DNA from 2 places in the Lysinibacillus sp. UBA6686 genome. Region 2 is predicted to be linked to the other one. Evidence: riboswitches for the same ligand, from Rfam matches in the RefSeq annotation. Region 2 holds a riboswitch; the other holds the start of a gene.

Region 1 (6,229 bases), on a different contig from region 2:
TTAATAAGGGAATTATTTGATCTAGCTAAAATGGACGAAAACTCCTTTATTATTGAAAAAGAATGTCTTCCATTGAATGAGATTTTGGAAAATATTAGAGGGAAATTGAGCCCTGCCTTTCAAGAAAAACAGCTGCATTTTAACGTTCATTGTGAAGAAGGATTAACTTTAATGGCTGATGCTGCAAGGCTGGAACAAATATTAATGAATCTCCTCAATAATGCATTATCATATTGTTCCCCAGGTGACGTTATCTCCGTCATAGCAAAAAGACAGGACGATTTAGTATCTATACTCGTTAAAGATACTGGAAAGGGAATCCCCAAAAAGGATTTACCTCATATTTTTGAACGATTTTATCGTGTTGAAAAATCTCGTAGTCGTGCTTTAGGGGGCGTTGGACTGGGGCTTTCAATTGTAAAAGAGCTTGTTCAGGCGCATGGAGGAGAAATTACAGCCCAGAGTATAGAAAATAAAGGAACAACTTTTATCTTAACGTTTAAAGGAGTCAAAAAGCATGAAAACAATACTACTCATTGATGATGAACCAAGAATGTTAGACTTGCTTAAGCTTTATTTAGAGCCTGTTTTCACATGTAAGGAAATGGTATCCGTTCAGAAGGCTCTGATCTATTTAGAAGAAAATCATGTAGATCTGGTACTTTTAGATATCATGATGCCAGAAATGGATGGTTGGCAGGTCTGTAAAGAAATAAGGAAATTTTGGGATGTGCCCATCATCATGCTAACAGCAAAAGGGGAGCATACTGATATGGTAAAAGGTCTAAATCTAGGAGCAGATGATTACATTCTGAAACCCTTCGATGAAGAAGTGTTACTAGCACGTATTAATGCTGTTCTAAGGAGGGCAAAAAGTGATGAAAATATTGTGTCGTTTGAGGGATTACATTTAAACAAAGAATCCTTTGAAGTGTGTTTTAGACAGAAGGAAATATCCTTAACCCCTAAGGAATTTGGGATGCTAGCCTTATTTTTAGCGCATCAAAATAAGGTTTTTACTAGGGAGCATCTTATTAATACTGTATGGGGTTACCATGATTCGATAGAGGATCGAACAATTGATTCACATGTACGTAATTTACGAGAGAAACTACGGAAAAGTGGTTTTCCTGCTGATGATTATTTACAAACTGTTTGGGGGCTTGGCTATAAATGGCTTAAGTCCGCAGGAAGAAATGCATTAGATCTTAGAAGCTAGAAGAACCTCTGCAAGAAATCTACAGAGGTTCAGCATCTTATTCTGCTTTTAATTCGTCCTCAGTTACCCATTTATGATTTTTTACAGAATCTCCATTTGTAGTAGCTGTGTAATCAATCATATAAACAGTCGTTTGGACTGCTTTATCAATCCGAACAGTCGCATTTTCCATTCCCTTCATATGAGATGCATTTGTCTTAACCTCAGTACCAGAGGCTAATGGAGCTAAATCTGGATTAATTAATTCCTCATGAATAACCCACTTATGATTTTCTACACGCTCACCACCTGTAGCTGGATCATAGGAGACAATATATGCAGTAGTATCATATGCGCCTACAATTGTTGCTTTTGCTCCCTCCATACCTTCCATATGTCCATTGGTAATAATAGCTGTGCTTCCTTCTGGAAATTTAGGGTTTACGGCAGTTTTCAACGCTACGGGCACCTCACCCGAGCTAGAATGATCCATTGTTGAATGATCCATCTTTGTATTCTGCTCAATGTCATTGTCCTTTTTCGTCCCTGATTCTGTCTTGTCAGAGCAAGCTGATAACGTTAGGAAAGTAATTACTGTCAGGAAACTGATAAACCAACTTCTTTTTATCTTCATCCTTTATTCCTCCTCACTATTTACACCTAATGTAGCAAATAAATGTGCAGAAATAATGGAAGGATTATAAGAAATACGCCATCTTTGTAGGATCGGCGTTTTAAGAATTCAACTATTTTATTGGTATTATTTTTAATATCCTTTGTAGTCGATGCGCAAAAATACCAGCAAAGACTGCTAAAATAATATCCTTAGGCAAAGGCGGCATCATCCAAAGCCAGGCCATCTTATAATTGAAAGCATCTGGAGCGCTAGCCCATAGCTTATAAGCAAAGTACATCCAATTTGTCCCTAGTAAATAATTAATAGCTGTAGCAATTACTGCTGCAACAATATAGCTTTTCTTTGTGCCGCTGCGCTCAACAATCAGTCCTGCGATAAATGCAGCTAAAATAAATGTGACAATAAAGCCAAATGTAGGGCTCAAGATTTGTCCAAAGCCGCCACCAAAACGTGCAAATACAGGTGCACCAGCTAAGCCAATGCACATATATACCGTACAAGCAAGCGCACCCTTTCTACTACCAAGAACGAGTCCAGCTAATATAGCAAAGAAAGTTTGCAATGTGATGGGGACTCCACCTACAGACATGAAAGGGACAATAGAAGTAATATTTGCACCAATCATCATTAACGTTGAAAATAATCCAATATAGGCAATATCTACTGTTCTTAATCTATGATGAGAGTGTTCTGCAACTGTTGCCATAATTTCACTCCTGTCTATTAAAGTTATAAATAGTGTATGAAAATAAAATATTTGTGTCAACCTATAATTATAATTTAGTTAACTCAATGATAATTAATAGACTAACTACTTAAATGTATGATAGAATCGTCATAATTTTAATAGTTTGGATACTAATGGTGTGGCATCTTATATAAAGTGTCACTTAAAAGGGAAGTCGGTGAAAATCCGACGCTGTCCCGCAACTGTAATGAGGAGTTTTATGATGATTTAGCCACTGTTTTAGGAACGGGAAGGTAATCATAAAACGTTGATTCGAAGCCAGGAGACCTGCCATTTAGTGATAGTTGTAATGCCCACGAGGATGAACGCATTTACGGACAATAGAAGGAAATCTTTCTGACTTTGTTGATGATTCTAGGGTATTTCTATGCATACTATGCATGAAATACTCTTTTTTATTGCTTCATATCTATTACGGTTGATTAGGAGTATTATACATATGAATAAAAAATTTATACTATTATCACTGTCTTTGTTTCTAATACTAATCATTTCTATGACTTTGGCTGTTATGGTTGGATCTGTTTCCATCACACCTCTTTATGTGTGGCAGGTTATTCTGTCCAAAATTCCAATCGTCCAAAATTTTATAGAGCAGGATTGGAGTCGCTCGCAAGAAATTATTATTTGGCAAATACGGGTGCCACGCGTCTTGTTGGCTGCCATTGTAGGAGCAGGCTTAGCAATTGCAGGAGCAGCTATACAGGCTCTTGTGCGTAATTCTATAGCTGAACCATACATATTAGGAATATCCTCAGGGGCAACAGTCGGTGCTACAGCTGTTATTATTTTAGGTGCATTTTCATTCCTAGGAATTTTTGCTCTTTCAGTATCTGCATTTTTAGGCTCACTACTAGCCATATTGTTAGTGTTTTTCCTTGCCCGTGTTGGAGGAAAAATATCTGTCTTTAGACTTTTACTTGCTGGAATGGCAGTATCGTTTATTTTATCTGCTATTTCGAATTTTATTTTAATGATGGCAAAGCAAGAGGGTGGAATTAAGGCAGTTATGTATTGGATGCTTGGAAGTCTAGCTGGTGCAAAATGGAGTAATATAATTATTCCTACAACTATTTTTATCGTCGTGTTTGCCTTACTGTGGCTCCATTATCGTCATTTAAATTTATTATTGCTTGGGGAAGAGGCAGCAGTTACATTAGGTGTCAATATCCAACAGTTTCGTTTACAGCTTATCCTACTAGTATCTTTATTAACGGGTGTGCTTGTTGCAGTAAGCGGCTCTATTGGATTTGTTGGCTTAATTATTCCACATATTGTTCGCATAATTGTAGGTTCTAACTATAAATATGTAATACCAATTAGTGCTTTATTAGGAGGTATTTTTTTAGTTTGGGCAGATGCGATTGCTCGAATTTTGATAGCTCCTGAAGAAATGCCAATTGGAATTATTACAGCTTTTTGTGGAGGACCATTTTTCATTTGGCTACTGCGCCGTAATAATTATTCTTTCGGTGAAGGAGATTAAACCTATGACATTAGAAGCAAGGCAGGTATCCTATTCCATTCAGGATCAACGCATATTACATGAGGTTAGTATGCAAATAAGGGAACAGCAATTTGTTGGGCTAATTGGTCCAAACGGTAGCGGGAAGTCAACCTTATTAAAAAATATGTACCGCCTATTAAAGCCTGAAAATGGTACGGTTCTGTTAAATGAGCAGGATATTTTTAAGCAATCAAGTAAAAACATTGCTAAAAATTTGGCGGTAGTAAGTCAAGAAACACCGGTTTTATTTGACTTTACAGTACATGATTTAGTAAGTATGGGAAGAACACCTCACAAAAAATTATTGGAGCTTGATCAAGAACGAGATTTTCAAATTGTGAAGGATGCATTAAATCAAACAGGTATCACACATTTAGAAAAACGTAGTTTCAGCTCATTGTCAGGTGGAGAAAAAAAACGGGTGATGGTAGCACGTGCACTTGCTCAGCAAGCACAAATACTTATTTTAGATGAGCCAACAAATCATTTAGATATACAGCATCAATTACAGCTAATGGATTTAATTCAAACTTTACATTTAACCGTTGTTGCTGCTTTGCATGACCTAAATATTGCAGCTATGTATTGCGATCAAATTTATGTTTTACAGCAAGGTCAAATCGTTTGCTCTGGTACACCAGAAGAAGTGCTTACGCCAGCATTATTACAAGATGTATTTGGTGTTTATGCCGATATACAAACCCACCCTCTTACAGGTAAGCCGTATTTAACGTATGTATCGGAGCAATATACGAAAATATTAAAATATTGATAGTATGAAAAAGGCGTATCACTTAGTGCGGATACGCCATGTTGTTTATCAATGGTTAGGACTGTGGTTAATGGAGGACAATGCTTCATTTATTACAAAAATCCTTAGCTATTCTCAGTCCAAATCTTCCAAATAACACCCTCTTCATCATTACTACTATGTGCTTAAATCTTTAAATCCTTCGGACATCTTCTCACCAAACATTATTACTAAATTCTACCGAAAGCAGCAAAATAAATTAAGATATAGCTTTTAAACCTGCTACACCAATGATAATGGCAACGATACTAATCAAACGGGTGCGGTTTTTGGATTCGCCAAAAAATATAATATTTACAAGGACAGCCCCAACAGTCCCAATACCAATCCACACAACATAGGCGATGCTTAACTGTAAATAGTTAAAGGAGGCATATAATAGCGCAAAGGACAATCCAAACCCACCCACATATATAACTAAATTACGAAGCGTTTTTTTCTGACTATAGAAGCGTAAACCTACCACACCAATAATTTCTGATATTGCAGCTAATAATACAAGTAACCAGCCCATTATGCATTAGCTCCTTTCTTATTATCATGATCCCTAGCAGTGTTATCGGCTAATTTAAGACCCATAACCCCTAGAACTAAAATAAACATAAAAATCGCTTTCATGATGGTAAACTCTCCTTCAAAAATGAAAATGTCCATTAATGTGGTACCAATTGTTCCTGCCCCAGCAAAGATCGCATAAACTGTGCCAGTAGGTAGGTTTTCACATGCTTTCGATAAGAAATGGAAGTCCGTAGCAATTAAGGCTATGATAATAATCCAATGCCACCAGGAATATGCGGTATTGAAGCCGAAAATCCAAAATAATTCAAATAAACTTGTTAGTCCAACATACAGCCAATCTTTTTTCATTTGTTCAATTTCCTTTCGTTTAATCATATTTATGACTGACATTCAGTCATTTATCATGTAAAAAAGAACGTCACTTATGTGTGACGTAAGCCAAGTGCATGATGTAAAAAGTCAAGGAGTTCAAGCTTTTGCAGTCTGATGGATTCTTCTTCACTGTCATCATACAAGTAAATTTGCTCAGCTGCAGATTCTACTAACCCAATAATAAGTTTAGAAGATCGTGTAGTATTTAATGAGGGACGAATTATTCCTTGCTGTTGAGCCTCATATAAGAAATTATTCATCCATTCGTAATAGGGCGCATAAATATTTTCCCATTCTTTCATATGTTCAGTTTGAGTAATACCAGCGTAGATAAGGGCAAATACATCCCGATAGTCTTCAGTTAGTGAAAAAACAATATCGACTACTTTATCAAGCTGCATTGCAAAAGGTTCCTGTAAGGAAATTCCTTCTTTAAT
Region 2 (6,229 bases):
TTCACAGACTCCTCTTCATGGTGGTGGTCATGTTCGTGATGATGATCATGGTGGTCGTGATCATGGTCGTGGTCATGATGGTGATGATGATGCGCATGACCATGCACTGCTGCATAAGCTCGATAGTTTTCTAAATCCTGCATCCCTGTTGATGTCCCATTTACAGCCTGCTCAATACGCTCAAGTAGCACATTTTGCAAGCGTTCATGATACCCAAAATAGTCAGCAATTTGAATATCACACTCTGGATATTTGTCGTTAAATTGTTGACACATACCATTCATGCGTTCCATTAGGATGCCCGTGAATAAAAAGTATGGAAGCATAATGATCTTTTTAGCACCTAGCTTAACACAGCGCTCAATTCCCTCTTCGACACGAGGATCCGTTACCCCCATAAAGGCACTTTCTACATATTTCACAGGCAATTTTTCCCACAGCAGACGTGTAATTTTATAAAAGTCTCCATTTGCATATGGGTCACTGCCGCCTCGTGCAATTAATAATATAGCTGTATCCTGTTGCTCCTCTTCAGCATTGAAGCCGATTTCAGCTAAACGTTCCTCTAAAATTGCAAATATCTCTTCATGGACACCGATTGTTTGACCATATGTGAATGTAATATGTGGATAATGTTCACGCGCATGCTCAATTTCTGCTGGAATATGTAGCTTTGAATGTCCAGCATGAAGAAGAATGATTGGAATCACATGCACCTCTGTTGCACCCTTCTTGACACAGTTTGTTATACCCTCTTCAATGTTTGGAGAAGCAAACTCCAAGAAACACGTTTCTACTAAGAAGCTATCATCAATACGAGGTGCCATTTGCTTGATAAATGTACGCACCTCATCATTTCCTGCTGCTAAACGGCTCCCGTGGCCGACAAATAAAATTGCTTTCATCTCATTACTCCTCACTAGTCACCGCATGGAGCGGGCTCTACTTTTATTTTTGAAGACATGTCCTGGTACGTAAAATGCAGAATCTTTTTCACACGCTTAAAATACTTAAACAAACGTTCATTTGGATGGGCATTTGCTTTATACTCTTCGATGATGTCCGTAATGAGCGGAATAAGTTGTTCAGGCTCTAGTCCCTCTACAACTGGCTGTGCAGCATGTGCTGTACGACCAACTGGCTTTGCCCCAATAAAAACATCGAACTTACTTTTACGATAAACAATGCCAATATCATCAAATACTGCTCGATAGCATGCCATACCACAGCCATTAAAGCCAATATTCAACGTTTTCGGTAAAGACATTCCGCCAAGCTGCTTCTGAATCTCCTCGGCATATGGAATCGAATCAGCCTTTTCCCCATAACAGAAGTCACAAGCCTTTAATGATAGTACATCCCCAATCGGAGCCAGTAAGAATCCAACCTCAAGTAGCTTTGCTGTAATTTTTTCTGGCTCCGTTGTTGGAATTTTTAAATGGATTTGATGGTCTGGCGTGTATTCCATCGTTCCATCCTCCCCGACAACCTCTGCTAGCGTCATCATCTGTTGCGGGGTGAAAAATTTATTGGCTACTCCTGGGCTCACAGCTAACTCAAAGATAGATTCGATTTTTTGTTGCACAAGCTTGGGCGTTGCCTTTACCTCACTTGTTCCGTTGACCATCGCTAAGGCTGCTGTCGCCATCTCAAGTGAAGTTTTTTTTTGTTTTGGATTAGGAGAAATGGCTAAACTGGGTTCGATACGATTAGCGTTGGGATCTGCCGCAAAGTCATTGCGTGCCTCCCCTGTTTCTTGATTCATTGCCCATGGCTCATTTTCTTCCCTTAAACGTTGGTGTGGACGTAATGGCTGCTTCTCCTCACCAAGTGTGTATTTACGCTGATAGCCACGTGGTGTAATCATTTTATTATCATAGAAAAATGTTGATGAATTTCCGATAATAACCGTTGTCAGCATCCCAATATCATGCTCTAGCATTTCTGCTAAAGTTGTCATGGTAACCTCCTGACGGTCACGATAAGCGCTTTTAACAAGTCCCACTGGTGTATCAGGTGAACGATATTCTAATAAAATTCGTTGGGCCTCCACAATTTGTCTTGTACGTCGACCACTTTTTGGGTTATACAGTGCAATCACAAAATCTGCCATCGCTGCTGCTTCCACACGCTTCGCAATTAAATTCCAAGGTGTTAGGTGGTCACTTAAACTAATCGTACAAGCATCATGCATAATTGGCGCACCTAGTAAACTTGCACATGAGTTGATAGCAGAAATACCTGGAACAATTTCTACCTCTACACCAGTTGCCTCCGTCCAACCAAGCTCGATTAATACCTCATACACTAACCCTGCCATTCCATATACACCAGAATCACCGCTGGAAATAACAGAAACAATATTCCCTGCCTCTGCTTGGCGTACCGCTTCCTGTGCACGAGATACTTCCTCCGTCATACCTGTACTAACAATAGATTTTGCACTAACTAAGTCCTGAATTAGCTCTACATATGTTTTATAGCCTATGATCATATCACTCTGTTGTAATGCCTCCACAGCCCGATGTGTAATATGATTAAAATCACCAGGCCCAAAGCCAACTACAAAAATCTTTCCTTTTTGCGCCATTTTTGTTACCCCTCTTTCACCTTTTCGATGCCTTTAATGGCTGTTGTTTGTGCTGTGCGCTGTAATGTGCCCTCACGAAGCGTAAAAACATGTTCATGGTGCAGTGACTCATGATGTAAATCCTGCACAAGTGCCCTCGCATGTTCAGTTGTTGGCACACGGTACCAATTCCCTTGCGGATAAGCAATGACAACACATGCATCCTTACATCTGCCATTGCAACGTGTCCGGGTTGTATGTATTTTTTTATCAAGTGCCTGCAACTGTATCTCATCACGAATGGCTTGCGTAATTTCCTCTGCTTCTTTTTTCATACAGCTACTGCCATTGCAAATAAAAAGATGTGTCTGCATCCCCTCTAAATTCCAAGTAGTCATCGTTGTTCTCCCCTCAATACGTTTAGGAACAAGAAAAACCTTTACTCTAATCGAAGAGTAAAGGTTTTGTAGAAGCCAAATAAAGTCGAATAAATTACAGGTATTCGCCTTTGCTTCAACTTCTCCCTCCGAAAAGTTTGCATGCATCATTCCATAAGCAGGTTTCCTGACTTAAGCTTCCATTTACTTTCGCGCCTTCCCAAGTTTGCACTAGTGGCATTTGCGATTTCATCAGCTATTACAGTAGCGGGGGCTGTATTGGACTTTCACCAATTTCCCTATTATCTTGAAAATATTCAAGCACTTATGTATGTTTTTATATCAAATTTGTTTGTTTAACATGAATTTAAAACTGTCTCTATCATATCTTAAAATTTTAAAATTTCAATATTTCTCTCTAAAATTGTGACATTTCCATTAAAATTTCATCAAAAAATTCGTAGAAAAAAGAAAAATTTCTCTTTTATTTTATCAGAATTTTCTAGATTGTACCTCAATTTTAAAAATTTTTTCTAAAAAAAGATAGCATCATGATGGAAAATTATGTTACACTTTGTCGTGAAATCTCACAACTTCATCTTTTTTCGGTGCGAAGTGCTTATCATTTCGCTTAAAAGGGAAGCCGGTTCAAGTCCGGCGCGGTCCCGCCACTGTACTAGGGAGTTTTATAGAGAATGTCACTGTCCAACGGATGGGAAGGCCTATAAAATGAGGAACTAAAGCCAGGAGACCTGCCGAAAAGAATGTGAACGTTTCAACCTACGAGGATAGGTGTGCGGCTTAGTAGAATCGAATTCTAATTGTTTTAGCTATGCACTTTTCCCATAAGGAGAAGTGTTTTTTATTTTTCGCACGCTAATTCAAAAACTATATGTAAGGAGGAGAAATTTTGAAATTCTCAGGCTGGAAGCTTAGTTATTTCTTATTGGCATTTTTATTTGTGCCAAATCGTGCATTCGCCATGCATATAATGGAGGGCTTTTTACCAATTGAGTGGGCCATTTTCTGGTGGGTTGTATCTATTCCATTTATTATTTTAGGATTACGTTCAATTCGTAAAACGATCGATGCAAACCCTGAAACAAAAATGATTTTAGGACTATCAGGTGCCTTTGCCTTCGTCTTATCAGCATTAAAAATCCCTTCAGTAACTGGAAGCTGCTCGCATCCAACAGGAGTTGGACTTGGTACAGTTCTTTTTGGTCCATTAGCAATGAGTGTAATCGGAACAATTGTATTATTATTCCAAGCTTTACTTTTAGCGCATGGAGGGCTTACAACTTTAGGAGCAAATGCCTTTTCTATGGCAGTAGTTGGTCCAATTATTGCTTATTATGTATTTAAAGGCTCTCAAAAAATGGGTCTTTCATTTTCCTTAGCTGTGTTTTTAGCTGCTATGCTTGGTGACTTAGGTACATATATTGTCACTTCTGTTCAATTAGCTCTTGCTTTTCCTTCTGAGGTTGGTGGCTTTATGGCGTCATTCACAAAATTTGCAGGTATTTTTGCATTAACACAAATCCCTCTTGCTGTTAGTGAAGGGATTTTAACCGTAGTTGTGATGAACTTCTTGAAAAAATACAATGTGAGCGAATTAAAAGCATTACGTGTTTTTTCAACAAAGGAGGCACATTAGAATGAAAAAAAACTTATTACTGCTAGCTATCGTTGTGTTATTAGCAATTATCCCTCTATTCATTCAAAAGGGTGCAGAATTCGAAGGAGCAGATGGTGAAGCAGAGGCAGCAATCGGTGAAATAAATGCTGACTACGAACCATGGTTTGAAAGCTTATGGGAACCACCAAGTGGAGAAATTGAAAGCCTACTATTTGCACTACAAGCTGCTATAGGTGCTGGATTTATCGGATACTTTATTGGCTTAATGCGCGGCAAACATAAAGAAGGTTAAGTATGTTACTAATTGATAAGTATGCATATATGAATAAGCTAGCGTCTGTTCATCCGCTAGAAAAAATGTTGTTTTCTTTTGGACTATTATTATTGTCGCTTATCATGAGAGATGAACGAATTTCACTCATTACATTTATTGTAATGAGTGCCTTTATCATTATAGGCGCTAAAATTCCTGTGAAATATTATTTAAAACTATTATTGTTACCCGGATTTTTTTTACTATCTAGCTTACTATCTATTCTAATTTCAATAGCCCCAGCGGCTAACGAATTACCTGCACATATTTGGGCATTTTCTTTCAATGATTGGACAATTTTTGTGGGCAATGCAAGCTTAGTTACAGCAAAGCAACTTTTTTTCATCGTTCTAGGTAGTGTCAGTTGTTTATATTTTTTAATCCTAACAACATCTGTACAGTCTATTTGTCATGTGTTACGACAATGTAGAATTCCTACCTTGTTTGTTGAACTAGTGGAATTAACATACCGATTTATTTTTATTTTTTTAGACAGTATGCAAAAAATTCATCTTGCTCAGCAGGCACGACTTGGTTATCATTCACCTGCCCAGTGGCTACGCTCTATATCTATGCTTATTGCTGCATTATTTGCTGAAATGTTCCAACGAAGCCGCGAACTTAATAATGCCATGCAAGCGCGAGGTGGCGAAACGGTCTATTGGCAGGAGAATGCAACCTATAGCATGAAAAACTGGCTAGGTATTGCAGCTATCTTACTATTCCTCATCGTGTATGGAGGGTTTTTCTAATGACGACAGACTTTTACTTTGAACTAAATCAGCTTTCTTACGCCTATGCAGATGGAACACACGCCCTAACAGATATTACACTCCAAATTCCGAAGGGCAAAAAAATTGCCTTACTAGGTCATAATGGAGCGGGAAAATCTACATTATTTCAGCATCTTAATGGCATTCTTAAACCAACTACTGGAACGATAGCCTTTTGTGGCAAGCAGCTACATTATAGTAGAAAAGCATTAAAAGAATTACGTCAACAGGTTGGCATTGTTTTTCAGGATGCAGACAATCAGCTGTTTTCTGGTACAGTAAAGCAGGATATTGCATTTGGACCTTTGAACCTCGGCTGGACAACTACAAAAATAGAAGAAAAAATGGCTTGGGCAGTTGCACAAACAGAGGTGGAAGCATTACTCGATAAACCAATACATTTTTTAAGTGTGGGTCAAAAAAAACGGGTAGCCATGGCAGGCGTACTAGCAATGGAGCCATCTGTATTACTATTAGACGAGCCAACCGCAGGACTCGATAATTATTATGCTGCACAAGTTTTGCAATATTTAGCGAAATTAGAAAACGGAAATCGCA

Evidence for each region. A riboswitch is a leader RNA that binds a small molecule or an ion and turns the genes downstream of it on or off. The one in region 2 is predicted to bind cobalamin.
Region 1: it holds a riboswitch for cobalamin, as region 2 does, so the genes downstream of both, B2R82_RS16985 (FecCD family ABC transporter permease) here and B2R82_RS17050 (energy-coupling factor ABC transporter permease) in region 2, are expected to answer to the same signal.

What each region holds. Positions count from the first base shown of each region.
Region 1 is NZ_DKJS01000065.1:16,120-22,348, forward strand. It holds gene B2R82_RS16965 (sensor histidine kinase) at 1-540, shown strand, start outside; gene B2R82_RS16970 (response regulator transcription factor) at 518-1,219, shown strand; gene B2R82_RS16975 (YdhK family protein) at 1,257-1,832, opposite strand; gene B2R82_RS16980 (biotin transporter BioY) at 1,945-2,541, opposite strand; cobalamin riboswitch at 2,681-2,872, shown strand; gene B2R82_RS16985 (FecCD family ABC transporter permease) at 3,023-4,069, shown strand; gene B2R82_RS16990 (heme ABC transporter ATP-binding protein) at 4,074-4,862, shown strand; gene B2R82_RS16995 (DMT family transporter) at 5,101-5,415, opposite strand; gene B2R82_RS17000 (DMT family transporter) at 5,415-5,768, opposite strand; gene B2R82_RS17005 (TetR family transcriptional regulator) at 5,843-6,229, opposite strand, start outside.
Region 2 is NZ_DKJS01000066.1:665-6,893, reverse strand. It holds gene B2R82_RS17065 (sirohydrochlorin chelatase) at 1-905, opposite strand, end outside; gene cobJ (precorrin-3B C(17)-methyltransferase) at 920-2,590, opposite strand; gene B2R82_RS17055 ((2Fe-2S) ferredoxin domain-containing protein) at 2,596-2,967, opposite strand; cobalamin riboswitch at 3,107-3,289, opposite strand; cobalamin riboswitch at 3,536-3,720, shown strand; gene B2R82_RS17050 (energy-coupling factor ABC transporter permease) at 3,857-4,603, shown strand; gene B2R82_RS17045 (energy-coupling factor ABC transporter substrate-binding protein) at 4,605-4,877, shown strand; gene cbiQ (cobalt ECF transporter T component CbiQ) at 4,880-5,650, shown strand; gene B2R82_RS17035 (energy-coupling factor ABC transporter ATP-binding protein) at 5,650-6,229, shown strand, end outside.